DNA from 2 places in the Xenorhabdus sp. SGI 60 genome. Region 2 is predicted to be linked to the other one. Evidence: predicted binding sites of a transcription regulator. Region 2 holds the regulator's gene; the other holds the start of a gene.

Region 1 (15,014 bases), 310 kb from region 2:
GTGATATTCAGTAATACCTGTTCAATCTGGTCAGGATAATGCGCCAGCTCAGGTAAGCTCGGATCATAATCTTTAATCAGCGTGACATTGGTGGGCATTTCCAGTGAAACCAATTGACAGACCCGCTCGACCACATGGTGAATGCTCTGGCGGGTTTGGGCGCCAGGATGCTGTGGCCCCAACAAGCGATCGACAAGGTTACGTAGCCTGTCTGCCTGTTCAATGATCACTTGGGTATATTCCCTCAAGGATGGTTCTGGCAGTGCCTTGGCAAGCAACTGTGCGGCGCCCCGCAGCCCACCGAGAGGGTTCTTGATTTCATGTGCCAGCCCCCGAACCAGTTCCCGCACAGCCGCCTGCTGTGCTTGTTGGATCTGCTCTTGGCTTAACCGGCGTTGACTGTCCATAGATGCCAGTTCCAGCAGGATAAACTGTTCGGAAATTGGTTGGGCACTGAGCGACATCACATGAGAGTGATTATTGATCACCAATATGACTTCGTTATCGGTAAAGCCATGACCGTTGATCAAACTGGAACGCATCAATTCTGTATCCAGTGAAATATAACTAAACAGGATAGGAAGCGGCGTGCCGAATAATTTACGGGAACTTTGTGCCAGAAGTTGCATAGCAGAATGATTGGCGTAGCGAATCACCATATCATTATCCAGTATCAGGACGTTGTTTATCTGTGAGTCGAGAATCTGTTCTGCTTTGGGCAAACTAACCATTGTCATTCAGTTCCTGCACTTTTTTGGTGCATTGTAGCTTATTTAAGCATAGTTCGATGAATCCTTTTACTCAGCATATATCGTCAATCATTATGTCATTGTGTATATGCGAGGGGAAAAAAGCCCATCCAAGGATGGGCCAAAAGTTTCACGGCAACAAAAAAACACGCGTAATGCTCTTACGTTATGGGGCATTACCTGATAAGGCACTACACACTGTAATACAGTTCAAACTCCAGAGGATGTGGTGTCATGCGGACACGTTCAATTTCCCCATTCAATAAATTGATATAAGCATCAATCGTATCATCGGTAAAAACACCACCGCGCGTCAGGAATTCACGGTCGGCATCTAATGCGGCCAGCGCTTCTTCCAAAGAAGAGGCCACGGTTGGGATCTCCTGGGCTTCTTCTGCGGGCAGGTCATACAAGTTTTTATCCATCGCGTCACCTGGATGAATTTTGTTGATGATGCCATCCAAACCTGCCATCAACAGCGCAGCGAAGGCCAGATAAGGGTTCGCTGCGGGATCAGGGAAACGCACTTCAATACGGCGAGCTTTGGCGCTGGCGACCACCGGGATACGGATAGAAGCAGAACGGTTACGGGCAGAATAGGCCAGCATCACCGGGGCTTCAAAGCCAGGCACCAGACGTTTGTACGAGTTAGTTGTTGGATTGGTAAAGGCATTTAACGCACGTGCGTGTTTGATGACACCGCCGATATAGTAAAGCGCTATTTCGGACAAGCCGCCGTACTTGTCACCTGCAAACAGGTTAGTGCTATTTTTAGACAGTGACATATGACAGTGCATACCAGAGCCGTTATCGCCCACCAACGGTTTTGGCATAAATGTCGCGGTCTTACCAAATTTATGGGCAACGTTATGAACCACATATTTATAAATCTGGGTTTCATCCGCTTTTTTGGTCATAGTATTAAAGCGGGTGGCAACTTCGTTTTGTCCGGCAGTTGCAACCTCATGGTGGTGGGCTTCAACTACCAAGCCCATTTTTTCCATGGTCAGGCACATGGCTGAACGCAGGTCTTGGGAGGAATCCACCGGAGGAACCGGAAAGTACCCGCCTTTAATGCCAGGACGATGGCCTTTGTTACCGCCTTCATAGCGTGTGCCGCTGTTCCAGGCGGCTTCCGTATCATCGATATGATAATAAGAGCCAGAGATGGAGCTGCCGAAACGGATATCATCGAACAAAAAGAATTCGGGTTCTGGCCCAAATAAAACGGTATCGGCAATATCGCTTGCCCGCAGGAAATCTTCTGCGCGTTTCGCAATGGAGCGGGGATCGCGGCTATAGCCTTGCATGGTGCCGGGTTCAAGGATATCACAACGCAGGATCAGGGTGGCATCATTAAAGAAGGGATCAAGCATCGCGGTGCTTGGATCTGGCATTAGCACCATGTCGGATTCATTGATACCTTTCCAACCACCGATAGATGAACCGTCAAACATTTTGCCATCTTCAAAGAAGTCTTCATCAACTTGGTGGGCAGGAATAGTGATATGTTGTTCTTTACCTTTGGTGTCAGTAAAGCGTAAGTCAATAAACTTCACCTGATGTTCTTCAATCATGGACAAAACATGTTCAACGGACATACTGGCTCTCCTGGTTTACGTCGGCCTGATAAACCAGGGTAGGAAACAGGCTGTTTTTTCTTAAAAGTTAAGGGTGATTGTGGATCTCTGTATGATCAATTTTATGAAATCACTATCTTATAAAATCACTATCGCTAAAGATAAAAGCGAAAAGTGTGCCAATATTTAAAAATCATTTAATATCAATATGATAAAAAAGTATGGCAGAGGGAAGAGAAAAAATAAATAAGACAGGAGGATGGTTTTAGGTATTTTTGCACCAAAGTGGTGAATTGTGACAATGTGGTTGCATTATTATGGTGCGATTGGCCGGCTGAAATCTCGCAAACTTGCATCAAATTTTGCGGGAAGGCATGCCCTATGCTGTCTACACCAAGCTCGCTTTTGTCGTTGCCCTGGAACTTAAGGAACTCGCTAAATAAAGAGAAAACCGCCAATACTGCACAACTTTTAATACCAGTGCAACCATCCAAAGTGTATAATGCTGCACTTTTGTTCGGCGGCGGCCAAGTAAAACAGAATTCTTTTTGTGTACTGCATTGAGTGCATAAATGATCTTAGCGTTATCGGAATTTTTAAATGTCAAATGAAATCAGTAAGTTAAGAAATATAGCAATTATTGCTCACGTCGACCATGGTAAAACCACGCTGGTTGATAAACTCCTGCAACAGTCTGGCACCTTTGGGGAGCGTACTGCAACAACCGAACGTGTGATGGATTCCAATGATCTGGAAAAAGAACGTGGTATTACCATCCTTGCCAAGAATACTGCCATCAGATGGAATGACTATCGTATCAATATCGTAGATACCCCAGGCCACGCCGACTTTGGTGGCGAGGTTGAACGTGTAATGTCAATGGTAGACAGTGTTCTGTTGCTGGTTGATGCGATGGATGGCCCAATGCCACAGACTCGCTTTGTCACCCAGAAAGCGTTTGCTCACGGCCTGAAGCCTATTGTGGTGATCAACAAGGTTGACCGTCCGGGTGCTCGCCCTGACTGGGTGGTAGATCAGGTGTTTGACTTGTTTGTGAATCTCGGTGCAACCGATGAACAGCTGGATTTCCCAATCATTTATGCTTCTGCGTTGATGGGAGTTGCGGGTAACGAACATACCGATATGGCTGAAGACATGACTCCGCTGTATCAGGCAATCGTTGACCATGTGGAACCACCTGAGGTTGACCTTGATGGCCCATTCCAGATGCAAATTTCGCAGTTGGATTACAACAACTACGTTGGGGTTATCGGTATCGGTCGCATTAAGCGTGGTATGGTAAAAATAAACCAAAATATCACTATCATTGACAGCGAAGGTAAAACTCGCAACGGTAAAGTCGGCAAGGTCTTTAGCCATCTGGGACTGGAGCGTATTGAGTCTGATAAGGCGGAAGCCGGCGATATCATCGCAATTACCGGTCTGGGTGAACTGAACATCTCTGATACCCTGTGTGAAGTCAATGCGGTTGAAGCGTTGCCAGCACTGGCCGTTGATGAACCTACCGTAAGCATGTACTTCTGTGTCAATACTTCACCGTTCTGTGGTCGTGAAGGTAAGTACGTGACGTCTCGCCAGATCCTTGATCGTCTGAAAAAAGAGCTGGTTCATAACGTGGCACTGCGTGTTGAAGAAACAGAAGATCCAGATGCATTCCGTGTATCAGGCCGTGGTGAACTGCACCTGTCCGTTCTGATCGAGAACATGCGTCGTGAAGGTTTCGAGCTGGGAGTTTCCCGTCCAAAAGTGATTTTCCGTGAAATTGATGGCCGCAAGCAGGAGCCTTTCGAGCAGGTAACTCTGGATATCGAAGAGCAGCATCAGGGCGATGTGATGCAGGCATTGGGTGAGCGTAAAGGTGAAATGCGTGACATGCTGCCAGATGGCAAAGGTCGCGTTCGTCTTGATTACGTCATTCCAAGCCGTGGTCTGATCGGCTTCCGTACTGAATTCATGACCATGACTTCGGGTACTGGTTTGTTGTATGCCACATTCAGCCACTATGATGACATCCGCCCAGGTGAGATTGGCCGTCGCCAAAATGGTGTGCTGATTTCCAACGGGCAAGGTAAAGCCGTTGCTTACGCGCTGTATGGTTTGCAGGAGCGTGGTAAATTGTTCCTGGGCCATGGTACTGAAGTGTATGAAGGCCAGATTATTGGTATTCACTCACGTTCAAATGATCTGACCGTTAACTGTCTGACCGGTAAGAAACTGACTAACGTGCGTGCATCAGGTACGGATGAGGCGACAACCCTGTCTCCACATATCAAGAAAACATTGGAGCAGGCATTGGAGTTTATTGATGACGACGAGTTGGTTGAAGTCACGCCAGTGTCAATTCGCTTGCGTAAACGTCATTTGACCGAAAACGATCGCCGCCGTGCAAATCGTAGCAAAGAAGTTTAATTTCTGGATTATGCATTGCATATGACAGTTTGAACATCAACAGCTTAGGGCGCTTCGGTGCCCTGAGTTCTTTTATGAAATCCCCTTCCAGCCATTTTTTTATCCCTCCCTTCTTTTTTCTTAACAAAAGTATGATAAAAGTACTAAACAATGAGCGTCAGTCAGGAGGGATTATGCTGTATATTTTCGATCTGGGTAACGTGATTATTAATATTGATTTTAAAAGAGTATTGGCTGTTTGGAGTAATCTGAGTGGGACACCACTGGCAACATTGGCCCCCAAATTTTCGCAGGGAGAAACTATTGAAAAGCACGAGCGTGGGCAAATTAGTGACACTGAATTTGCAGAAATGATGTGTGATGAAATGGATATCTCACTCAGTTTTGAACAATTTGCGGAAGGCTGGAATACAATCTTTATCGGTGTCAGGCAGGAAGTCATTGAGCTAATGAATAAATTGCGTGCCGAAGGGCATCGTGTAGTTGTGCTGTCAAATACAAACCGTCTGCATTTTGATTACTGGTCAGCGCATTATCCTGAGGTTACAGCATCAACGGATTTCCTTTATTTATCCCAGGATTTAGGTATGCGTAAACCAAATCTGGATATTTTTAACTATGTGCTGGCCGCAGAAGGTGTGACAGCGGAACAAGCCATATTCTTTGATGATCTGTTAGAAAACGTCGAAGCAGCAAAAAAATCAGGCATCAATGCAATTCATGTGACTGACAAGAGTGTAATCCCCGATTATTTTAAGTCACATGATTTCTCGCTTCCCGCAAAAAATTAACATTGTTTGCTTATTGCAACGAAATAACAGGCAAGAGAAATGATCGCATTAATTCAGCGTGTAACACAGGCAAAGGTTGTTGTTGAAGGTGAGACGATTGGAGAAATTGAACAGGGGTTGCTGGTGTTGCTGGGGGTTGAAAAAGACGATACCCCACAGAAAGCGCAACGTTTATGCGACAAGGTAATGGGGTATCGGGTATTCAGCGATGAGCAGGGAAAAATGAACCTTAACGTTCAGCAGGTTGGTGGTAGTTTGCTGGTGGTATCGCAATTTACATTAGCTGCGGACACGCAGAAAGGTTTAAGACCCAGCTTTTCTGGCGGTGCTGAACCACAAAAAGCCGAAGAGCTTTATCGCGATTTTGTTGAACAGTGCCGTGCAACTGGTGTAAAAACAGAAACGGGGAAATTTGCGGCAGACATGAAAGTCAGTTTGATAAATGACGGGCCGGTAACTTTCTGGTTGCAAGTATGATGTGTTTCAAGAAAGGGGTTGTTTCTATGTACCATCTGAGAGTACCTCAAACAGAACAAGAGTTGGACACCTATTACCAATTTCGTTGGCAGATGCTGCGTAAACCGCTTCACCAGCCCGTCGGATCAGAGAAAGACGGTTACGATTCGATGGCCCATCACCAAATGGTGGTGGATGAACAGGGTAATCCGCTGGCGGTTGGGCGCTTATACATCAACGCGGATAATGAAGGTGCTATTCGTTTTCTGGCTGTTCATCCCAATGTACAGCGAAAAGGTTTGGGGACACTGATTGCGATGGCATTGGAATCTGTAGCCAGACAGGAAGGTGTGAAACGAATTGTTTGCAGCGCACGGGAAAACGCGGTTGATTTCTTCGACAAGTTGGGCTTTCAAAACCGTGGTTTGATCAATGGCGCTAAGACATCACCAATTAACCACTTTCTCATGATCAAACCTATCGTGAGCCTGGATGATATCTTGCACCGCCCTGATTGGTGTGCAGAGTTGCAACAGGCATGGCATAAGCACATTCCTCTGAGTGAAAAGATGGGGCTGCGGATCACTCAATATACCGGGCAACGTTTCATCACGACCATGCCTGAAGCCGGAAACCAGAATCCACATCATACTATTTTTGCAGGTAGCTTGTTTTCTCAGGCCACTTTAACGGCATGGGGGCTGATTTGGTTGTTGCTACAGGAACGCCAATTGGGGGGAGATATCATTTTGGTGGATGCCAATATCCGTTATCGGCAACCGATTACAGGGCGCCCCTGCGCAACTGCGGATTTCAATAATATGAGCGGTGATCTTGCCCGTCTTGCCCGCGGCAATAAAGCACGCGTAAAGCTGGAAGTGCAGGTTAGCGGTGAACATGGCGTAGGTAGTGTGTTCACCGGTACTTATATCGTCCTGCCTCCTGAACGTCTTACTAAAGCTTGATTTTTGCGCAGGTTTGACTCTCCGTAGCAGGATTATCTACGGAAGTGGGTGCTGTTGGGGTACAGCGGCTCGTTGAGATCAAACCTTGCTCAATAGATTGTGACTCTTTGTCTGATGATTTATTTTCAGCAACTAATGTCCCGTTTATTGTTCCCTTCACATTGTCAGCGGAGAGATCTCCCGTAATAGCGAGTGAAAAATTGCCTTTTCCCTGAGTTTTAAGCGGTATCCAACCCCATTGTGGCAAGATGTTCAAATCTGCATTCATCCCTTTGAAATTGAGGTTAAAAGGCGTATGAGCAGTTTGTTGTTCCGCTGAACCAGTCACTTGCAGCAGCCCTTCACGGGTAAAGCCATTCAATTTATCAATGGTGGTTTTGCCGTCGGTGGCGTGCAGTTGCAGATAAGGACGGGTTATTTCGATTTTGTTAAATGTTCCCGCAGCCGCTTGTAGCGATGCCTGACCATTCCATAATCCCCACTTACCATTTTTCAAGATATCCAGGTTGTCAATATGGGCTGCAAGGGTGGTGAGCTGGAACGGGAAATGGGGATTGGTATCAATCAGCAGCGTATTATTGATAGTAATATCATTGAGCTTTACTCCTGAAATCCATTCTGGTGCAGGTTGTTTGAAATAATCGAGCCATGTTGGTGGCAGAGCATAAAGCAGCCCTGTTACAGAACTCTCTTTGAGGGTAAGGAGCCGGCTTTTGCGATCCCATTGAGACTGGATATTGAACAGCCCTTTTTGATAGTGGGTTGTCAGGCTTGCGATGGTAAAGGTATCTCCAGAAAAACGGAATTTTCCAAGCGTGTCGCTGAACTGTGCATTATCCAACGTCATGTTCATCGCATTAAAATCAATCAATCCATCTTCGGCGTTCCAACTGCCATTGACTAACCCTAAGTTTTTGATGGTGCTGTCCAGATAATCAACAGACCAGTTTTGTCCATGCAGTTTGGCATTAGTGATATTGAGATCTTTGATATAAGTAGCAGGCAGATGACTGATTTTTTCTTTCAAGTCGCTCAGTGTCATCGGGGTTTGCCAGCGAATGTCGCTGAGCAGGATATTATTCCAGCGCCAACTGCCGTCCGGCAATTGCTGACCATCGCCAGAAATGGCGCCCCGCAAAAATGTTGCGCCAAAAGAGTCGATAGTCAGGGCTTTATTCTGGTAACTGCCTTGTACAACGGCATTTTCAACAGATATATCATTTAAACGGATCGTACTGGCACTGAATTGATATTTTCCATTACCAAATGGATTACCCGCAGCAGGGCGCCAGGGAGTAATGCCCCCCGTGATATTCTCCCCCTGAATACGTGTGTTGGGACTCTCTAGCTGAATATTCATCTGGTTCAGTTGCAGGATATCCGTTTGTAAAAGAGCAGGAAGTTGATTTCCAGACAGTATCAATGTCCCTTGTTGCAATGTCAGACGATGGAGATTTTGGGGGGACAGTAAATGCTGCCATTTGAAATCGAGATTAATGGTATCGGTATTGAGTAAGAAAGGACTTTGTTTATCGCGAATGTCAATGTGGTTAAGTGATATGGTAGCAGGTTGCAGCCAGCTATGGCTGATGCTTTCAATACTGACTTGATAATGTCCTTGTCTGCTGAGCCATTGGCTTAACTGTTTGGCTCCCCAATGCGTCTGGGCAACAACATAGATAACTATGATTGCTAAAATTAGCACTAATAGAAGAGTGACAAAAAATTTCCCTAACCACCTCATATTTCACCTCAACAGTGTGACCTTCCAATAGAAGCCCTTTTATGCCGTAAAATAGAGAAGCACTCAATAGATGTTTTAGGCAAAAAAAGAAAACTCCCGCGGGTAAGGCGGGAGAAAAGTATCATACAAAAAGCTGTTAACTATTTTTCTTGGGGAAAAATGAGATTAAGCAGAATGGCGGTTAACCCACCTGCGGCAATGCCTGAAGAGAGTAAGTTTTTCACCCAATCAGGGGCAAACTGTAAAATCAATGGTTGTTGAGAAACACCTAACCCCACAGCCAGGGACAGTGCGATGATCATAATGGCACGACGATTCAGAGACTCACGGGAAACAATTCTGACACCAGATGCGGCGATAGTGCCAAACATCACAATCGTTGCCCCTCCCAGAACAGGCTCAGGAATATGTTGTACAAAACCCGCTACGGCGGGAAACAGCCCCAATAGAATCAGCATCGCAGCAATCATGTAACCGACATGGCGACTGGCAACACCAGTTAGCTGGATCACACCATTGTTCTGGCCAAAACAGGAGTTTGGAAACGTATTGAACACGGCTGAAACCATAGAATTGAGACCATTTGCCAGCACACCGCCCTTGATACGTTTTATGTAAAGTGGGCCGCTGACAGGTTGCTCGGAGACATCTGAGGTTGCTGTGATATCACCAATTGTTTCCAGTGATGTCACCATAAAAATCAGAATCAATGGGATCAACAGATTCCAGTCAAAAGACAAGCCATAATAAAGTGGCGAAGGAATTGTGATGATTGATGCATCTTCTTGCGGTATTGAAACGGGTAACCTATCCATATACCAGGCCAGCAGATACCCCACTGCCATGGCGATGACCAGAGAAGCAACACGCAAGTAAGGGTTATTTTGGCGATTCAGCAATACGATAACCGCAAGAACAACTCCCGCCAGCAGCAAGTTTTCAGGTGCGCCAAATGTGCCGTTTTGAATCGCAGAATAACCGCCACCAATCGAAGTTAATCCCACTTGAATTAGCGATAAGCCAATAACCATCACCACAATACCGGAAACCAGAGGGGTAATGATCCGTCTTGCCAAATGTAACACTCGTGAGAGCAGCACTTCCGTCATTGAAGCGAGCATCAGTGTACCAAACAGGGCTGCCATCATAGTTGGAATATCCGCACCGCCATTTTTCAACGCCAGGCCACCCATAATAAGTGGGGCAACGAAATTAAAGCTGGTGCCTTGGATTGAAAGCAACCCAGAGCCAATGGGTCCCCAGGAGCGAATTTGAATCAGTGATGCTAAACCTGAAGCAAACAGGGACATACTGATAATGCGTTGGGTATCCTGTTCTGGAAGTCCCAGAGCCTGGCAAATCAACATCGCTGGCGTAATAACAGCCACAAACATGGCCAGTAAATGTTGGCATGCAGCAAATAAGGCATGTGGAAGCGGTGGCTTATCTTCCAGACGATAGATCAGTTCGTTGTTTGATTTATTGGGAACTTCTGATGAATTGGATTCACGGGGTAAATTGACCATGTTGTGAAATTCCAGATAGACAAAAAGCGCATTTTAATGATTCTTATCACTAAAGCAATCGTTTGCTTTAAGTTTTCATCATGAATTACGGTTCAATCCCGTCACATTTTTAAATGTTTTAACTTGTGTTTATGCGTAATTTTATTTCTAATCCAACCCTTACCTGCTCTTGGCGTTTTTATAGGATGATTATAACGTCACATTAAGTTCACATAATATTAACAATGGATGAGGTACATCAATGTATCATCTGGATATTTATGGCACGCTCGTTGCTGCCACACTGGTTTTGCTACTAGGAAGAAAACTCGTACAATCAGTCCCATTCCTTGAGAAATATACGATCCCGGAGCCAGTCGCAGGTGGATTATTGGTTGCATTAGTTCTGCTGGCAGTTAAACAATCTATAGGCTGGGAAGTCAGTTTTGATTTATCTCTCCAAGAGCCTCTCATGTTGATGTTCTTTGCCACAATCGGCTTGAACGCTAACCTTGCCAGCCTGAAAGCCGGCGGAAAATCTTTGGTCATTTTTGTCTGCGTGGTTGTTGGCCTGTTATTTGTACAGAACACCGTGGGCATCGCATTGGCGAAAATGCTTGGCCTTGATCCATTAATGGGATTGCTAGCAGGCTCCATTACACTATCTGGTGGGCATGGAACAGGTGGTGCTTGGGGCAAGGTATTCACTGAACGTTATGGCTTTGAAAATGCTAAAGAAGTGGCAATGGCATGTGCAACATTTGGCCTGGTTTTAGGTGGCCTGATTGGTGGTCCGGTTGCCCGCATGTTGGTGAAAAATACCAAAACGCCAGGGTTGGGGGCTGAGGATACCGAGCTGCCGACGGCATTTGAAAAACCTTATACTGGTCGGCTTATTACACCATTAGTGATGGTGGAAACTATTGCTATGATTTCCATTTGCTTATTGGCGGGTAGGTTTATTGAGAAACTGCTACAAGGCACGGCCTTTGAATTGCCGACATTCGTATGTGTCCTGTTTGTTGGTGTCATTCTTAGTAACGGTCTATCTTTGCTTGGTTTTTATCGGGTATTTGACCGAGCGGTGTCGGTATTGGGTAACGTCAGTTTATCGCTGTTCCTGGCAATGGCATTGATGAGCTTGAAACTGTGGCAACTGGCTTCCCTTGCGCTGCCAATGTTGATCATTCTTGCCGTGCAGACTTTGGTTATGGCTTTGTATGCTGTTTTCGTTACTTATCGCATAATGGGTAAGAATTTCGATGCGGCAGTATTGTCAGCCGGTCACTGTGGTTTTGGCTTAGGTGCAACACCAACAGCCATCGCGAATATGCAAGCAATCACTGACCGTTTTGGGCCATCGCATGTGGCATTCTTACTCGTACCTATGGTGGGGGCATTCTTTATTGATATCGTTAATGCTACCGTCATCAAATTGTATCTGTTATTACCGATGTTCCCATCTGTAGCAGGTTAAATTAATACACTTTTGTCTTGCCTGATATCTTGGCGAATATGCCGCTGAAATACTCAGCGGCTGGAACTTAAGCATGGCTGTATTGGGAACTATCCGGCAACCAGCGCTCAATCAGCGCTTTGGCGTGTTCAGGATAATACTGGTGGATATAGCGGCCGATACGCTGAACTTCGGGCAGCATACTTTGGTCGCGCAATAAATCCGCGATCCTGAATTCTGCATTACCTGTTTGGCGTGTACCCAGCAGTTCACCTGGCCCGCGGATCGCCAAATCTTTCTGGGCAATCACAAAACCATCATTGCTGTCGCGTAAAACTTGCAGGCGAATTTTGGCTGTATGGGTCAATGGGGTTTTATAAAGCAGGACACAGTGTGAAGCGATAGCTCCTCGCCCGACGCGCCCTCTAAGCTGGTGCAACTGAGCCAATCCCAGTCGTTCGGGGTTATCAATAATCATCAGGCTGGCATTAGGCACATCCACCCCGACTTCAATGACTGTGGTGGCAACCAGCAATTGTATTTCACCTTGCTTGAACGCCTCCATGACGGCTTGTTTTTCTGCCGGTTTCATCCGCCCATGCACTAAGCCAATTTTCAATTCAGGCAACGCCAGTGTCAGCTCTTCGCTGGTCGCCTGTGCGGCTTGTGCTTCCAGTACCTCCGAATCTTCGATCAGGGTACACACCCAGTAAGCCTGACGGCCTTCATCCAGACAGGCGCTTTTGATACGTTGGATAATGTCGTTCCGGCGAGTATCTGGGATGGCCACGGTGGTGACTGGCGTTCGGCCTGGTGGCAATTCATCAATGACGGAGGTATCCAGATCGGCGTAGGCGGTCATTGCCAATGTGCGTGGAATAGGGGTCGCTGTCATGATCAATTGATGGGGATGGAAGCCTTGTTCGCGTCCTTTTTCCCATAATGCCAGACGTTGATGAACACCGAATCGATGTTGCTCATCAATGATAATCAGTGCCAATCCTGCAAATTTTACCTGCTCCTGAAATATGGCATGAGTACCGACAACCATGCTCACTTGACCGCTTGCTATCGCCTCTTGCTGTGCCAGACGCGCCTTACCTTTCTGCTTGCCAGCCAACCAACCGACCTGAATACCGAGCGGTTCAAGCCATTGGCGGAAGGTATTGGCATGTTGCTCTGCCAAAAGTTCAGTTGGTGCCATCAGAGCCACTTGCTTGTCGTGAACAATGGCTCGAACGGCTGCCAGCGCTGCCACCAATGTTTTCCCCGAACCGACATCCCCTTGTATCAGGCGCATCATGGGGACATTTTTTGCCAAATCATGTTCTATTTCTGCAACAACACGGACTTGTGCGCCTGTGGGTGAGAATGGTAATTGGCTCAGGAGCTTCTGCTTCAGCGAATCATCTGCCGTTAGGGGGTATGCATGAAAGCGCTGGGTTCCAGCCCTGGCTGCCAACATACTTAAATGATGTGCCAGCAACTCTTCCAGAATTAACCTTCGTTGAGCCGGATGTCGGCCATTCTCCAAATCGGCCAGAGAAGTCTCCGGTGGAGGGTGGTGCAATGTACGCAGTGCATCGGGCAGTCTGATGATCTTCCGGCTGAATTCTTCCGGCAGCAATTCATTGATGGCGCAGGTGTCTAATATTTCCAATGCCTGATCGATTAACTTGCGCAGCGTTGTCTGACGCACTCCCTCGGTCGTGGGATAGATGGGAGTTAACGTTTCTTGCAGTTGGATGTGGTTGGCGTGTTGCTGGACTTTATATTCAGGATGGATAATCTCCGGCCCTTGATTCCCGCGACGAATTTCCCCATAAGCAACAACGTGCTTTCCCGCGGCCAGATTATTTTTCATGGCGGCAGTAAAATTGAAAAAACGCAGAGTCAATATACCTGTGCCATCACTGATTTGGCAGGTCATGATGCGCCGCCGCCCAAATGCCACACTGGTGCGTAATATTTCACCTGTTACCGTAGCATAAATGCCGGGCAATAATTCATTAATGGTATACAGGCGGGTTTGATCCTCATAGCGGAGCGGCAAGTGAAAAAGCAGATCCTGTAGATTGACCAACCCTAACTTAGCGAGCTTAGTGACCTGATTGGCTCCAACGCCACGTAACATGGTTAAGGGGATGGCATCAAGTAGTTGGCCTTTCATACGATTTCTCCGTCAGTGTGATTATTTCCTTGCTGATGGTGCAGTTGTTTTTTGCGCGGCTGATGTTACTTGCATAGCTGACCACCATGACCCACTTGCGATGATTTGCCCTTGCTTATCTATCAAAGGTTGTTCCAGGCCTTTACGGCGAGAAACGGCGGCTAACACGGGATACCCTCCTTTGAACAGTAACCTTTGCTGCTCCTCTTCCGGCAGAACCACTTTTCTCCTGTCCCATAATGATGCAGGTAGGTTTAGTGTAATCAATTTGACGGAAGTCGACGGCCTTATCAGAAAGATGGGTTGCCAGCACTTGCATTCCATCAGATTTAAATTGGTGAATAGCTTGTTCAATCGTGAAATGCGTTTTCACCTGAACCCAGCTATTACTGCCCGCAGCCGAAGATAGCTGGGTTCTTAATTGCTCAGTAGGCCAGATAGCATGGATTTGATGAATACCAACAGCATCCGCAGTACGAATAGCGATGGATACGTAGTGGGGTTTGTGAACTTCTTCTAAACAGATTGTCAGGTCAGGTTGACGCATTGCCATCATCTGGCAAATGCGTGCGTAACGTTTAGGATTCATAACCTCTAGTTTCGGTTACGGCTGACTCGCATCACGTCTGGCATGATACGTATCTTACGCATGATATTCGCCAGCTGAATACGGTCTTTGGTCGTCAGCCTGATGAAAGCACAATAGACACGGCCATCTTTCTCCTCTGTATTCATGCTTTGAATACTGGAGTTTACATCGTTAATGGCCGCAGTCAGATTTGCCAATGCCCCCTGATGGTTAAACATATCGACTTTAATTTCAGCAATAAAATCGCTATTGATATCTTTATCCCACTCAACAGGCATGAATTTTTCCGGTTCTTTCTGATATCCACGGATATTGCGACAGGATTCGTGGTGGATGACTAAACCTTTTCCGGGGCTGATATGGGCAATAATCGGGTCGCCTGGAATGGGGCGACAACATTTGGCAAAAGTAATCAGAATACCATCAGCGCCCTTGATAGGCAGCTTACGGGAAGGATTGCCGTTGTTGTTTGGTATTTTTTCTGGTGAACCCAATAATAAGTTGCGGGCGACAACCACGCTCATGGCATTACCCAATCCGATTTCCGCCAGCAGATCATCCAAAGTAGCGAGCTTCATT
Region 2 (15,014 bases):
GATGCTTTCTGCCTGGGTGTTATCTAAAGAGAGTACAGGCGCTGCTTGGGTAACACCTTGGGACAGACTCAAACCAAGAAGAATTGCCAGTGTGGTTTTATTAAAACGCATGAAGTAAATCTCCAGTTTAGGAACTGTATATATAATGTTCTTCGTGTAATTGCGTTTTAATAATAAGTTTTTTCTGATTTAATTTCACATGGTTAACTTATTGAAAGCTAACATTTATTATCTATATCATACTATTTATAAATAATTAGATTAATTAACTAGGTTAATAATCAAAACGTCTTATTTTTACTCTTAGTTAAGATTTAACAAACAGATTATATTAATGATTTTTTATCTTTGGTTAGTTTTAATCACTGATTTTGCGTTTGCCTTGGCAAGCAGGGCGGGATTCCACTTTGTATTTAATTCAATCAAAGATAAGCTGACTACGGAATTCTGCTGACCACGTTGCTCTTCGACGTTTAGCCACTTGACTATCTTTTATACTGGTATTTTGTTTAATCACATTGAGTGCTATACGATTAAAAAGCGCCATTTGTGCCGCACCATCAGGATCTTTAAGCGAAATAGCATCTTCCCTAAAGGTGACATCCAAAACCCAATGCAGTTCATTTTCCACCGACCAGTGTCTTCTTATTGCTGTGGCCGCCAGTTCCGCATCTAAAGGCAATGAACTGACATACCAGCGTGAGTCACGATGGGGGGCTTGGCCTTTCACTTTGCGTTCACTGACTACTTCTATAACCGATTGTATTGAAGGCCATTTTTCCTGAAGCCCTTCGGGTAATGCCACAGGAATTTGCATAACGTGACGGAGTTCTTCTCGCCCATGACCTCTACTTTTCTCTGTAAATTCAACAAGCTCATGACTTTCATAATGCGCAGCAAAATGGGATTTAACAAACTCAGCCAGACTTTTCTGATTACCTTTAACGGCAACAATAAAGTCGCCCCCCCGCTGAGTAATTAACTCAAGCGTTTCTTTCTGGCAATGCAGCGCATCCATCGTGACGATCGCATCATCAAGCGCCAATAATTCAATCAGTTGTCTTGCAACCGGACCTTCTTTGCCTTTACTTTCGGCTGTCCGATGATACAGGGCAACACCGGAGTCCACATCATAAGCACTGACTATATGCAGGGCTTCAAACAGAGTCCCTTTACACGTCCCTTTCATCGTTTTTCCATCAATAGCGATAAGGCTTTTTCCTGCTTTGAGCCGGCGCTGATTTACCCAGCTATAAAAGGCTTCAACCAGGGCATCTTGTTCTATCATTTTGATAATATTGGCAATACAGTGACGACGAGGAATACCATGAGTAAAGCGCGTATATTTTTTAAGCCACTCGATTTGTATCTCACCAAATTCTTGAATCGATTTCCAACCTGATGCACCACATAACACGGCTGCAAAAGCCAAAAAAATCACATCCATCAATTCATGTTTTTTATTGATGTCAGAACGTGGGTCATCTATCTTGCTGATAAAATAAAAAATACTCATTGTTATGATCGCTATTTTTATGGAATAGCGTGATCTTAGCGTTTTAATGGGAGAAATAGCTATAGAAAGTCATATTCTGGTCTTTATTTAACCTCAATAACCTTGCTAAAAATGTGAGATCTCGCCCTGCCTTGGCAAGAGGACACACCGAAGCGTATCTGTTCTGTATAGTCAGCCCGAACCCATCGGCGGCACTCTCCAAAAAACCATTTTTCCACATCATCAGCGATCATTTCAGGCGTTCCCAATAACATGCGATGAATTCCCATATTTTGTAAAATATGCTGATAGTTGAACCTGCGATGGGGGAATAAACCAGGTAAGATTTTTAGTGATTTTTCGCAGCGCTTTTTGGCTAACTATTTTTATACACATTAAACTTCAAGTTGCAATTTACAACGTGATATGAAACCTGTTTTCTCCCCGCGAAGCGGGGAGAAAACACACGCATATTGAAGTTAGATTGGTATATAATATCAACAAGATTTATTCAAATTTAATATTTTTTGCATTTCTTCTGACAAGCCTATCGTATTTTCTCCGTGACTTAATTTTGTTGCTTTCCAAACACATTGGCCTATTACTTTAGGATGATATCCGTTCACATTCATAACTTTAATGATGGCAGGCCCATAGGCAAGGCCTATGCCAATTCTTAAAGGCGGGAAATTATATCTATTCCATAAAATAGAATTAACATGATTAATTGTATTATTAATGCATTGTTCAGCAGCTAGATAAGCTTTATTGATTACATTAACCCGGTTGTTAGAATCAATATGAAAAAGGATTAATGCTCCATCACCCAGTAACTCGGTTGCTTTTCCACCTTCTTGAGCGGCTGTATAAACAATCGCTGGAATTAAAGCGGATGTCTCATAGATAATTCTTTGTAAACCACACTCTATAACAGGAGAAGTGGGAAGCTGTTTGAAACTAGAGCTGGAGTCCCTCATATCCATCATGAATACCACGAATTCACCAACTTCAGGTTTGTTGTTCTCTAAGAGAGGATAGCCAGGTATGAACGTTTTTACCATTTCTTTTTCTGACACTGGATTAATGTATCTTTGTAACTGAAGTCGGAAGGGAATGGGTAATTTATCGATTCAGCCGTGTTAATTTTATTATTATTTTTAATATTATCATGGAAATTATCACTAATAAAATTCATGGGTATATTAGTTTCATTTTTATATTCATTTAATTTATGCCGGACTTGTTGCCATTCTTTTTCAGCACAGTCGAGATTGAAATTAATTAACTCTATCAGATCATTATCGGAACGAGGTTCAGTTGTTTTTTCTTCTGCATTCATTCTTTTTAACTTATTTTTTTATAGTTGCCTTGATGGCTGGAATTAAGGCTTTTAATTTATGTAATCGGAAAGCTAAATATTGGCTATTTATTCTTTCACTAATGTGCGATTTCAAGTATTGAATATAAGGTTGTTTTGCAATAAAGGAATAATTATTGCATTACCTGTTATATATCAGGAAATAAATTAAGACTCAAGCTATATACCAATCCAATTTCAAGATGCGTGTTATATTTCCCCGCGTAGCGGGAGATATTCGTCTTGATTAACTTGAAGTCCTTATATATTTTTTTCAATGTCAATATTTATGGGAGAAGGGCGTGTTACTCTTCGTCAAATCCTGCGTTGAAGAGTTCGATAATGGCCGCCAGTGCTTGTTGTTCATCCGGTCCGTTGACTTCAACGTCAATATGGCTGCCTTGTTCAGAATCCAGCATCAGCATGGCAATGACGCTGCGGGCCTCGGCCTGTAAGTGACTGCTATTGCGCAGAATCACTTCTGATTGAAACTGTTGTACCAGATCATGCAGTTTCATTGCAGGCCGGGCATGCATTCCGAGCCGATTTTTAATTTCAAGTCTTTGTTTGACTGTCATGACTTGTGTTATGCGTATTATTTGCGTTTTTCCAGTGTGCGGTGGCGTGATTGCACGTTTTTGCCACGGGAACGAAAATAATCAGCCAACTGTTCTGCCACATAGACTGAACGGTGTTTACCGCCTGTGCAACCAATAGCGACCGTCAGATAGCTGCGATTATTGGTCTCCAGCATGGGTAGCCAAAGCTCAAGATAGCTACGGGTCTGATAAATAAAATTATGAACTTCTGTATGGCGATCCAAAAATGCTGCCACAGGGCGATCCAAACCAGTCATTGGACGCAGTTTAGGGTCCCAGTGAGGGTTTGGCAGGAAACGCACATCGAAAACATAGTCTGCATCGATAGGAATACCATGCTTGAATCCAAAGGATTCAAACACCATAGTCAATTCTCGTTCCCGTTTGCCTAATAGACGTGTCCTGAGCATTTCCGCCAGTTCATGAACGGACATTTCAGAGGTATCAATGATCAAGTCAGCGCGTGAGCGCAGGGGTTCAAGTAAATCGCTTTCTTGGTCAATGGCACTTTCCAGTGACAGGTTCTTGCTGGAGAGTGGATGCAGACGGCGTGTGTCACTGTAGCGGCGGATCAGGGTATTACGATCCGCATCAAGAAACAGTAACTGTGGTGAAAAACTGTCAGGCAATTGCGTCAGTGCTTCTTCAAAAATTTCTGGCGACTCGGGCATGTTTCTGACATCAATGCTAACCGCAGCCGAGATATCACGTTCGGCCAGTGTGTTTGCCAATTCTGGCAGCAACACAACAGGCAGGTTATCCACGCAATAGAAGCCCATATCTTCCAGTGCCCGCAAAGCAACGGATTTCCCAGAACCTGAACGACCACTGACTATCATCAGCACCATGAGGTGACTCCCCCTAAATGTTTATAATTATAATCGCTATTTATTCAGTAATAATTTTATACAGTTCTTCATCACTCTGCGCTGAACGCAGGCGACGGCAGAGGTTTTTATCTGCAAGGCGCTTTGCAATCAATGATAGTGAGTGTAAATGGGTCTGACACTGGTCTGATGGCACCAATAAAGCAAACAGCAAGTCAACAGGTTGATTATCAATGGCATCAAAGGTAATGGGTTGTTCCAGATGTAAAAATACCCCAACGGCATTATCCGAACACGCTTTATTTAATTTGCCGTGAGGGATCGCAATCCCGTTGCCAATTCCTGTTGTGCCTACTTTTTCGCGCGAAAGAATAGCCTCGAATACGGTATTTTCCGGCAGTTCAAGCTGTTTTGATGCCAGCTCACTGATAATCTCTAAGACGCGCTTTTTACTCGAACAAGGTACGTTATTGCGTGTACATTCGGGTGAAAGCACAGAGCTTAGTGGTAAATCTGTTTCGTTGTTCATTTCTTTATTCACTTAGGGCCTTGTTATACCCGATGCCTGATGAGGCATCCGGTATTAATGCACTGCGCTCTAAAACCGATCTACAGATCGCACTAATTACCCAGTATTCATTACCGGGCACTATAGGACGTTATAGACGGTGTTATAGATAGAACAGTGATAATTTTATGACAGCCCCGTTGCCTAAAAGCGATTAATGTTGTCTCAATTTACTTTTGTGTTTGGTCAATTGACGCGCCAGCTTATCTACCAGTACATCAATTGCCGCATACATGTCTTCATGTTCTGAGGTTGCATGCAACTCACCTCCATTAACATACACTGTAGCTTCGGCGATCCGTTGCACCTTTTCTACTCGAAGGATGACCTGAATGAGGTTAATTTTATCGAAATATTGATTCAATTTGCCGCATTTGGTGTTCACAACGTTGCGAAGTGCATCGGTGATTTCAATATTGTGGCCTGTAACATTGAGTTGCATAGTGTTTTCCTTCTCTGTGTTGTTCAAACCAATTTTTTACGTTGGTTTGAAGGCGGGATGGATAACGACTCTCTATATTTTGCGACAGTCCGGCGAGCCACTTGAATACCTTGTTCAGCGAGTATACTGGTCAGTTTACTGTCACTCAGTGGCTTGGCCGGGTTTTCTGCCGCGACCAGTTTTTTCACCAGAGCACGTATCGCGGTAGAAGAAGCTTCACCACCACTGTCGGTATTGACGTGACTGGAGAAAAAATATTTAAGTTCAAAGATCCCGCGTGGACTATACAGGTATTTCTGGGTCGTCACGCGGGAAATGGTGGACTCATGCATGTCTATCTGATAGGCAATATCAGCCAATACCAGTGGTTTCATGTGTTCCTCACCATATTCAAAAAAATCTTGTTGTCGTTCAACAATACAGCGGGCGACTTTCAGCAATGTTTCATTACGGCTTTCGATGCTCTTGAGCAGCCATTTGGCCTCTTGCAAGTTATTGCGTATGAACAGGCTGTCACTTTCATTGTTGGCCCGTTGTCCCAGTGCTGCGTAGTGTTGGTTGATGCGCAGACGGGGGATGCTATCGGTATTTAGCCTGACTTGCCAGCTCCCATTTTCTCTCTGTACCAATACATCTGGAATAACGTACTCGGGTTCACCGATATTGACTACCAGGCCAGGTTTTGGTTCCAGAGATTGGATGATATCAATGGCCCTTTTCAGGGTACTCTCTTTTAATTTGCTCTGACGTAATAAATTACGGAAGTCTCGGTTACCCAGTAGTTCCAGATAGTTGCTGACAATAAGTTTGGCATCATTCAGATAAGGTGTCTTTGGCGGCAGCATTGCAAGCTGGATAAGCAAACATTCGCGTAAGTCACGGGCAGCAACTCCGATCGGATCAAAATGTTGTATACGTTTGAGAACGGTTTTGACCTCTGCCAAAGCCAGTTCATCATCACCAATACTGGCAAGGATCTCTTCGATAGAAATGGTCAGGTATCCGGTGTCATCAATGGCGTCAATGATTGAAGTGGCAATGGCAGCGTCTGTTTCGGTAAAGGGCGTTAATCCGGCCTGCCACATGAGATAATCTTGCAAGGTTTGGGTGGTTTCTCCCTGATATACGGGGAAATCATCAGCGCTATAGTCACTGTGAGTTCCTGAAGGCGTGCCAGCGGTGTAAATTTCATCCCAACTGGCATCTAACGGTAGCTCTTCAGGCATATCCCTCTGTTCAAGCGCTTCACGGGTATCCATGACTTCGGTTTCGGCATCAGTATCAGAAAGTGCCTGATTCTCCACTTCCTGATGCGGGTCATCCTGTTCAAGCAGTGGGTTCGTTTCCAAAGCTTGCTGAATCTCCTGCTGAAGCTCAAGCGTAGACAGTTGTAACAAACGGATGGCTTGCTGGAGTTGTGGCGTCATGGTCAATTGCTGACTGAGCCTGAGTTGCAAACTTTGCTTCATAACGTTACCATTTTCTCCTTAACCTAGCTTGAATAGTTCCCTGAATCGCATCTGACAGAAGGATAAAAATTAAAGGCGGAAACCTTCACCTAAATAGACGCGTTTGACCTGCTCGTTATTCAGGATGTCATTCGGAGTACCGTGGGCAATCAAATGACCCTGGCTGACGATATAGGCACGTTCACAGACATCCAGTGTTTCACGCACATTGTGGTCAGTAATCAGTACGCCCAACCCGTAATCCCGTAGATGTTGAATGATCTTTTTAATATCCAGTACGGAAATGGGGTCAACACCGGCAAAAGGTTCATCCAACAGAATGAATTTGGGATTGGCTGCCAGTGCACGGGCAATCTCCACACGACGGCGTTCACCACCGGAAAGTGATTGACCAAGGCTATCACGCAAGTGAGAGATGTGAAACTCTTCCATCAACTCTTCTGCACGTGTTTTTCTCTGCTCCTGATTCAGATCCTTGCGGATCTCCAGTACCGCCATCAAATTATCGAATACACTCAAACGACGGAAGATGGAAGCTTCCTGAGGCAAATAACCTATCCCTCGGCGTGCACGTTCATGCAGGGGCAGCAGGCTGATATCTTCTTCATCAATGGTGATAGAACCGGCATCACGGGGAACAATGCCGACGACCATATAGAAAGTGGTGGTTTTGCCTGCTCCATTAGGACCAAGTAAGCCAACAATCTCCCCCGACTTCACGTTTAGGCTGACGTTCTCAACGACCTTACGGCCTTTGTAGGCTTTCGCCAGATTTTCTGCGTTTAATATTGCCATCAGTCGTTATTTACCCTTTTTCTGAGTGTCCGCGCCATTAACACCAGAACCCTTTTCTTGCAGCTGGGCAGGTAACAGGACGGTGGTGACATGTTTACCTTTATCACTAAACGCTTCCATTTGTTGTGTCGGTACGAGATAAGTGATTTTATCGCCTTTAATATTGCTGTCTAGCTGTTCAAGATAGGCGTTTCCCGTTAGGGTAACCAGTTCTTTATCCATCTCATAGCGCATCTTTAATGCATGGCCTTTGAGGGGTTTACCATCATCTTGCAATTGGTAAAAAGTGGCAGGATTACCGAATGCTTCAATAACTGTCTTGTCTGAATTTCCTTCCGGGCGGGTAACAACGACTTTATCTGCATGAATGTCGATCGAGCCTTGTTTTACGATAACATTATCCGTAAATGTGGCAACGTTTCCCGTTAAATCTAGCGACTGTCTTGCTGAGTCGATAGTAATGGGTTTTTTTGTATCATCTTTTAAGGCCAGTACGGGCAGGCTGACGGCAAAAAGTGTACTGGCAATAACGGAATTACGGATTAGGTTGTGCATGTGGGATCTCATATTGAGTGGTCACCTTTTCAATCAGTTCAGCAGTTTTGTTTCGCAGATTGCCGCGCATTTTCATGCCAACAGATTTCAGACCGACACCAATAAGAGTGACTCGGTCATCAGATGCGACATCTTGGGTTGTCAGATTGACGATCGCATTGTCTGTTGTGATCCGCTGCAATTGTGACGCATCGTTCAGGCTATCCACTTGGACATCCCCGTACAAATAGAGCATCTTATCCTGGGTCAGTTTGGCCTTGTTGGCACGCACTGTCCATGTTGCTATCGGGGTTCCAGGGGAGCCATTGGGGGCAAATGTTGTCAATACCGGGTTGGTAAACCAGGTCAGTTTAGTTTCCGTATAGTTTTTAACATCGTCAGCGACCAGTTTGTAAGATAACTTACCTTCCGGATCGTAGACAAAAGTAATGGCTTCCTGTGTTTGATAAGCAGGATAACCATCATCCACAATGGCTGATGAGGCATCATCATTTACACTCGATAAATTCCAGCCAATCAGCGCAAGCGCGATCAGTGCCAGTAGTGCGATCAGCCAGGATTGAATTTTGCTCATTCTTTTTTCAGTTTTAATTTATATGGATAATCCTTTGGCATCTTCGAGCTTATTCTGAGCGAAGAGCACCAAATCACACAGTTCCCTGACTGCACCGCGACCGCCGGCAATCTGAGTCACATAATCTGCTTTTGGCAACAGTAATGGATGGGCATCAGCAACTGCAACAGATAATCCCACTTGTGCCATGACAGGCCAGTCAATAAGGTCATCACCAATATAGGCGACTTGCTCTGGCTGCAACGCTAGTTTATCCAACAGTTCCTTATACGCCAAAACCTTATCGTTTTGTCCTTGGTAAAGATATGTAATACCTAGTGTTTCTGCCCGATTTTCCAGCAATTTTGCTTTGCGACCAGTGATGATGGCAACTTCAATACCGGAGGTGATTAAACAGCGGATGCCATAACCATCACGAACGTTAAAGGCTTTCAGCTCTTCGCCCTCATTGCCCATGTAGATAAGCCCATCAGACATGACGCCATCGACATCACAAATCAGTAAACGGATTTGGCAGGCTTTTTCGATAATAACTTTATTAACTGGGCCATAACAGGTGTCCAGGTACTCTTTTTGACTCATTAAGACATTCTCTTAAGATTTATATCATGCTTGTTTGTATCAGTTTACTTGCTTTATAGAAGACCGGCCTACACAACACCGGCCTGCAAAAGATCGTGCATGTGTAATACACCAAGTAATTTGTCACCTTCTGTGACCAAGAGTGAGGTGATATGGCGTGATTGCATCAGGTTTAACGCATCAACCGCCAGTGCATTGGGTTTAATACGAATACCGCCGGCAGTCATGACATCAGAGATTTTTGCATTGTTTAAATCAATGCCCATATCGAAAACACGGCGTAAATCGCCATCGGTAAAAATACCACTGATCTGCATGTCATCATTACAAATAACCGTCATGCCCAATTTTTTGCGGGTGATTTCCACCAAAGCCTCACGCAGCGTCGCTGTACGGGGAACCCGGGGAATGTCATTACCCGTGGTCATTAAATCACTGGCCAGCAGCAGAAGTTTGCGTCCGAGTGTTCCACCCGGATGGGAAAGAGCGAAGTCTTCAGCCGTAAAGCCTCGGACCTGCAAGAGCGCAAGGGCTAATGCATCGCCCATGACAAGTGTGGCGGTGGTGCTGGTGGTGGGAGCTAATCCCAATGGGCAGGCTTCTTGTGGAACTTTGATACACAAGTGGATGTCTGCGGCTTTGCCCATGTTACTGTTGCGATTATTTGTCATGCAGATGAGCGGAACTTTTTGCCGCTTGAGTACGGAAATTAACGCCAGAATTTCATTTGATTCACCGGAATTGGAAATCGCCAGCACGATGTCTTTTGCTGTAACCATGCCGAGATCTCCATGGCTGGCTTCGCCAGGATGGACAAAGAACGAAGGTGTACCGGTGCTGGCAAATGTCGCAGCGATTTTTCGTCCAATATGACCAGATTTGCCCATCCCCATCACAATGACTTTTCCTTCACAACTAAACATTAATTCACAGGCTTGGCTGAAATCGTCATTAATGTATTGTTCCAGGCCAATCAGCCCTTCAAGTTCAATCTGTAATACTTGCTTACCTGCTTGCTGAAAATCGATTTTAGGCATTTTTATTTCCCACTCAATTGGCAATTACTCAGTACTGTAATAATTAGAAACAAAAAGTACGACAAAATAAGCGATAAAACAGCCCAGTAGCAAGATGCCGTTTAATCGGTTCAGTCGATGCTTTCTTCCCAGGCAAAATACCGTGAATAGTATACTCGCTGCCATCATGACCCAAAAATCCCGGGAAAATGCTTGAGGTGAAAAGGCACTGGGGGAAAGTATGGCTGGGACACCCAGAACAAGGGTGGTATTGAATACGTTTGAGCCAACAATATTGCCCATTGCCATGTCATTCTCACCTTTTATGGCCGCAGCAATAGTGGTGGCAAGCTCGGGCAAGCTGGTTCCTACGGCAAGCATGGTCAGGCCAATCACCAGTTCGCTAACACCGTAAATACGTGCAATAACGGTTGCATTATCAATCACCATGCGGGTAGAAATGGGAAGAATAATTAACCCCAGAACGACCCAAAGAAGCGCAATTCCTTTGTTGCCTTCGACCGGCAATTCGGCATTTCGTTCCTGGGTATAGCTATCAACCCTATTGTGTTGAGAGAAAGCGGTCATCTTTATCATCAGAGAAATAAAGAAGAGGGCTGAAAGCACTAAAAGAATACCATCCAGTCGGCTCAGGTAGCCATTGGACAACAAATATCCTGCAAATGCGGTGATCGCCAACATTAGGGGCACTTCTTGTCGCAGAATTTCTGATTTTACCCCGATTGGCCGAATGAGCGCTGCGGCTCCCGTAATGAGCAACAGGTTAGTAATATTGGAACCAATGGCATTACCTATGGCCATGTCTGGCTGCCCGTCTAAAATTGCTGTGACAGAAACCATCAGTTCTGGCAGCGAGGTTCCTATTCCCATAATAACCAGGCCGACAATAAAAGGGGGAATTTTCATGGTGCGGGCAAAAACGGCCGCACCATAAACTAATCTATCGGAACCATACACCAGTAAAATCAACCCGGTAATGAGCAGTACAATTGTCAGAAACATGGGGGTTCCCTTAAATAAGTTTTATTCCGAGCATAATGCTAATAATGGTTGATTTTTAAACATGGAATGTTTATTCAGCTAGACTTATACATTCTGACGATCAAGCGATAAAAAGTAAAATTTGTCACAACATTGCTAACGCAAAATTGGACAATTTTTTGTAGTATGCATTATTAATTATTTAAATACAGTCATGAAGACAGTTCTATTAACGGTTAGGGGCTATCAATAATGAGTCAACAAACAGCAAATCTTATTGAGATCTGCGGAATGCATTTCACCCGAGGCCAACGCCCGATTTTTGCTGATATTAATCTGACCGTTCCGAAAGGAAAAATTACCGCCATTATGGGACCTTCTGGTATAGGAAAAACCACCTTGCTGCGTTTGATTGGGGGGCAAATTCGCCCTGAGCGCGGTGAAATTTGGTTTGATGGCGATAATATTCCGGCATTGTCCCGCCCGCGTCTGTATGCTGCCCGCAAGAAAATGAGCATGTTATTTCAGTCAGGTGCCTTGTTCACCGATCTGAATGTTTTTGACAACGTGGCTTTTCCCCTGCGTGAGCATACCCAACTGCCTGAAACGTTGATTCACACAACCGTGATGATGAAGCTGGAAGCGGTAGGGTTGCGCGGCGCTGCGCACTTGATGCCATCGGAACTCTCTGGCGGTATGGCAAGGCGAGCCGCATTAGCAAGGGCGATTGCACTCGATCCTGACTTGATCATGTTTGATGAACCCTTTGTGGGTCAAGACCCCATCACGATGGGCGTTTTGGTGAAGCTGATCGATGAGCTGAATCATGCGCTTGGGGTTACATGTGTTGTGGTTTCCCACGACGTGCCTGAAGTACTGAGTATTGCCGATTATGCTTATATTGTGGCTGAGAAGAAAGTGATCGCAGAAGGTACTCCAGATCAGTTGAGAATGAATCAGGATCAACGGGTACGGCAGTTTCTTGATGGTATTGCTGATGGACCTGTACCTTTCCGTTTCCCTGCCGGGGATTACAAAACTGAGTTATTAGGATGATGGAATGTTGATGTTAACACGGGCATTAGCAGCAATGGGCCGACGTACGATTGAGGTTACGGCTTCATTCGGTCGTGCGGGCTTTATGCTGTTTAATGCAATCATTGGTAAGCCAGAGCCAGCCAAACAATGGACACTATTGCGTCAGCAACTGTATAGCGTAGGTGTGCAGTCGCTTCTGATTATTGTGGTTTCAGGGCTGTTTATTGGCATGGTGTTGGCCTTACAGGGCTATCTGGTTTTAACCACATTTAGCGCGGAAGGCAGCCTTGGCATGATGGTGGCGTTATCACTACTACGTGAATTGGGGCCTGTGGTGACTGCATTACTGTTTGCGGGGCGAGCGGGTTCAGCGTTGACCGCAGAAATTGGTTTGATGAAAGCCACTGAACAGATTTCCAGTCTGGAAATGATGGCGGTTGATCCGCTGCGCCGCGTTATTGCCCCGCGTTTTTGGGCTGGTTTTATCAGTATGCCTTTACTCTCCTTGATCTTTGTGGCTGTGGGGATCTTGGGCGGTGCAATAGTCGGTGTTGATTGGAAAGGCATTGATGGTGGCTTTTTCTGGTCGTCCATGCAATCTGCGGTGGAATGGCAAAAAGATTTGCTTAACTGTTTTCTCAAGAGCGTGGCTTTTGCTATTACGGTAACCTGGATTGCACTGTTCAATGGTTATGACGCTATCCCAACATCGGAAGGGATCAGCAGGGCGACGACGCGCACGGTAGTTCATGCGTCGTTGGCGGTATTGGGTTTGGATTTTGTGCTGACAGCACTGATGTTTGGGAACTAAGTCGATGCAAAGCAAGAAAAATGAAATTTGGGTGGGGGCTTTTGTCTTGATTGCGTTGGCTGCAATCGTATTTTTATGCCTCAAAGTTGCAGATATCCGATCTTTCGGCAGCCAGCCAACTTATCGTGTATATGCCACATTTGACAATATTGGTGGTCTGAAAGTACGTTCACCGGTGAAAGTTGGCGGAGTCGTTGTTGGTCGCGTGGAGAAAATCTGGCTGGATCACAAAACTTATACACCACAAGTTGAATTGGATATTTTCACGCAATACGACAATATTCCAAATACCAGCTCGCTTTCTATCCGAACTTCAGGGTTACTGGGAGAGCAATATATTTCTCTCAATATCGGGTTTGATGACCCTGATTTAGGGTCTGCCATGTTGAAAGATGGCGATCGTATTGAAGATACCAAGCCTGCGATGGTACTTGAAGATTTGATTGGTCAGTTCTTGTATAAGAGTAGTAGCGGGAGTCAAGGAAAATCCGCTTCGGCACCTGAACAAGCACATTAAGTTAGCAATCCACTGCTTAGGAGAAATAACACTTATGTTTAAGCGATTACTTATGATTGCGTTGCTGGTGGTTGCGCCATTGGCCAGCGCTACAGATCAAACCAACCCCTACGCATTGATGAAAGATGCGGCGGAAAAAACGTTTAGCCATTTGAAGAGCGAGCAACCGAAAATTCGGGCTAATCCAGACGTTTTGCGCCAGATTGTGCGTCAGGAATTGCTGCCTTATGTACAGATAAAATATGCAGGCGCACTGGTTCTGGGGCCTTACTACAAACAAGCGACACCGGAGCAGCGAGATGCTTATTTCAAGACGTTTGAATCCTATCTGGAGCAGGCATATGGTCAGGCCTTGGCGATGTATCACGGACAAGATTATCAGATTGCACCAGAACAGCCGTTGGGTGATAAGACAATAGTGGCTATTCGTGTCACGATTACCGATCCTAATGGACAGCCGCCAGTTCGTTTAGATTTTCAATGGCGTAAAAACAGTAAGACAGGTTATTGGCAGGCTTACGACATGATCGCAGAAGGTGTAAGCATGATCACGACCAAGCAGAATGAATGGGCGGATATCCTGCGTCAGAAAGGTATTGATGGCCTGACTGAACAATTAGCCATCAGCGCGAAAGCACCGATCACGTTAGAAAAGAAAAAGTGATATGGAAAAAGCGACTTTTGATAACGGTATGATGAGTAACGAAAACGTCAATCAGAGAACCGTTAGCTGGGAAAAAGCGGGTAGTACTTTGCTTCTGCAAGGCACATTGGATCGTGATAGCTTGCTGCCTCTTTGGCAACAAAAAGAGCAGGCTCTGGAGGGCATTGACAATATTGATGTCTCCCAATTAAGCCGTGTGGATTCTACGGGGTTGGCCTTGTTCGTTCAATTAAAGGGAGAATGCCAGAAACGTGGCGGGACACTGACCTTTTCAGGTGTAGGGGAACGCCTGCGCACGTTGGTAACGTTATATGGCCTGCAAACTCTTCTTGGCGATAATCAGCCCAAGGCGTAATCCCTTTTTTTGATCATCAGCGCCCTTGTAAGCCATCAACTTACAGGGGCGTAGTTGCCTGTATTCCATTAGGATAGGCATCTACTATTATTTTAACGCTAAAGACGAGTGTGAGCAGATTTATGGATACGAATGAAATCAAAAAAGTGCTGATGGAAAAATTGGCACTTGATGAAGTTATCGTCAGCGGTGACGGCAGCCACTTTCAGGTTATTGCCGTTGGCGCATTTTTTGATGGCCTGAGCAGAGTTAAACAACAGCAGGCTGTTTATGCTCCTTTGATGGAATACATCGCAGATAACCGCATTCACGCGTTGTCGATCAAAGCCTATACACCAGCACAGTGGC

The links. The regulator sigma-54, encoded in region 2, starts transcription at its own class of promoters, with help from an activator protein. The targets are predictions, from matches to a motif close to GTTGGCACANNTTTCGCTNT.
Region 1: a site for sigma-54 is predicted at 2,494-2,513, ahead of glnA (glutamate--ammonia ligase). Genes of this name have one in related genera too.

The regions. Positions count from the first base shown of each region.
Region 1 is NZ_CP196860.1:155,191-170,204, forward strand. It holds gene glnL (nitrogen regulation protein NR(II)) at 1-731, opposite strand, end outside; gene glnA (glutamate--ammonia ligase) at 941-2,350, opposite strand; gene typA (ribosome-dependent GTPase TypA) at 2,930-4,759, shown strand; gene yihX (glucose-1-phosphatase) at 4,933-5,550, shown strand; gene dtd (D-aminoacyl-tRNA deacylase) at 5,590-6,027, shown strand; gene fabY (fatty acid biosynthesis protein FabY) at 6,054-6,971, shown strand; gene ACSJJG_RS00740 (translocation/assembly module TamB domain-containing protein) at 6,961-8,715, opposite strand; gene ACSJJG_RS00745 (uracil-xanthine permease family protein) at 8,856-10,241, opposite strand; gene gltS (sodium/glutamate symporter) at 10,483-11,697, shown strand; gene recG (ATP-dependent DNA helicase RecG) at 11,765-13,846, opposite strand; partial or broken gene ACSJJG_RS00760 (TrmH family RNA methyltransferase) at 13,868-14,435, opposite strand; gene spoT (bifunctional GTP diphosphokinase/guanosine-3',5'-bis pyrophosphate 3'-pyrophosphohydrolase) at 14,441-15,014, opposite strand, start outside.
Region 2 is NZ_CP196860.1:470,027-485,040, forward strand. It holds gene alr (alanine racemase) at 1-111, opposite strand, end outside; gene ACSJJG_RS02120 (ISAs1 family transposase) at 419-1,516, opposite strand; gene ACSJJG_RS02125 (hypothetical protein) at 1,600-1,785, opposite strand; gene ACSJJG_RS02130 (nucleotidyl cyclase domain-containing protein) at 1,993-2,571, opposite strand; gene ACSJJG_RS02135 (hypothetical protein) at 2,550-2,834, opposite strand; gene npr (PTS phosphocarrier protein NPr) at 3,158-3,430, opposite strand; gene rapZ (RNase adapter RapZ) at 3,448-4,299, opposite strand; gene ptsN (PTS IIA-like nitrogen regulatory protein PtsN) at 4,340-4,807, opposite strand; gene hpf (ribosome hibernation promoting factor) at 5,001-5,288, opposite strand; gene rpoN (RNA polymerase factor sigma-54) at 5,312-6,757, opposite strand; gene lptB (LPS export ABC transporter ATP-binding protein) at 6,827-7,552, opposite strand; gene lptA (lipopolysaccharide ABC transporter substrate-binding protein LptA) at 7,559-8,107, opposite strand; gene lptC (LPS export ABC transporter periplasmic protein LptC) at 8,088-8,681, opposite strand; gene kdsC (3-deoxy-manno-octulosonate-8-phosphatase KdsC) at 8,700-9,263, opposite strand; gene kdsD (arabinose-5-phosphate isomerase KdsD) at 9,332-10,300, opposite strand; gene ACSJJG_RS02190 (calcium/sodium antiporter) at 10,325-11,302, opposite strand; gene mlaF (phospholipid ABC transporter ATP-binding protein MlaF) at 11,534-12,337, shown strand; gene mlaE (lipid asymmetry maintenance ABC transporter permease subunit MlaE) at 12,348-13,130, shown strand; gene mlaD (outer membrane lipid asymmetry maintenance protein MlaD) at 13,135-13,647, shown strand; gene mlaC (phospholipid-binding protein MlaC) at 13,682-14,311, shown strand; gene mlaB (lipid asymmetry maintenance protein MlaB) at 14,313-14,666, shown strand; gene ibaG (BolA family iron metabolism protein IbaG) at 14,789-15,014, shown strand, end outside.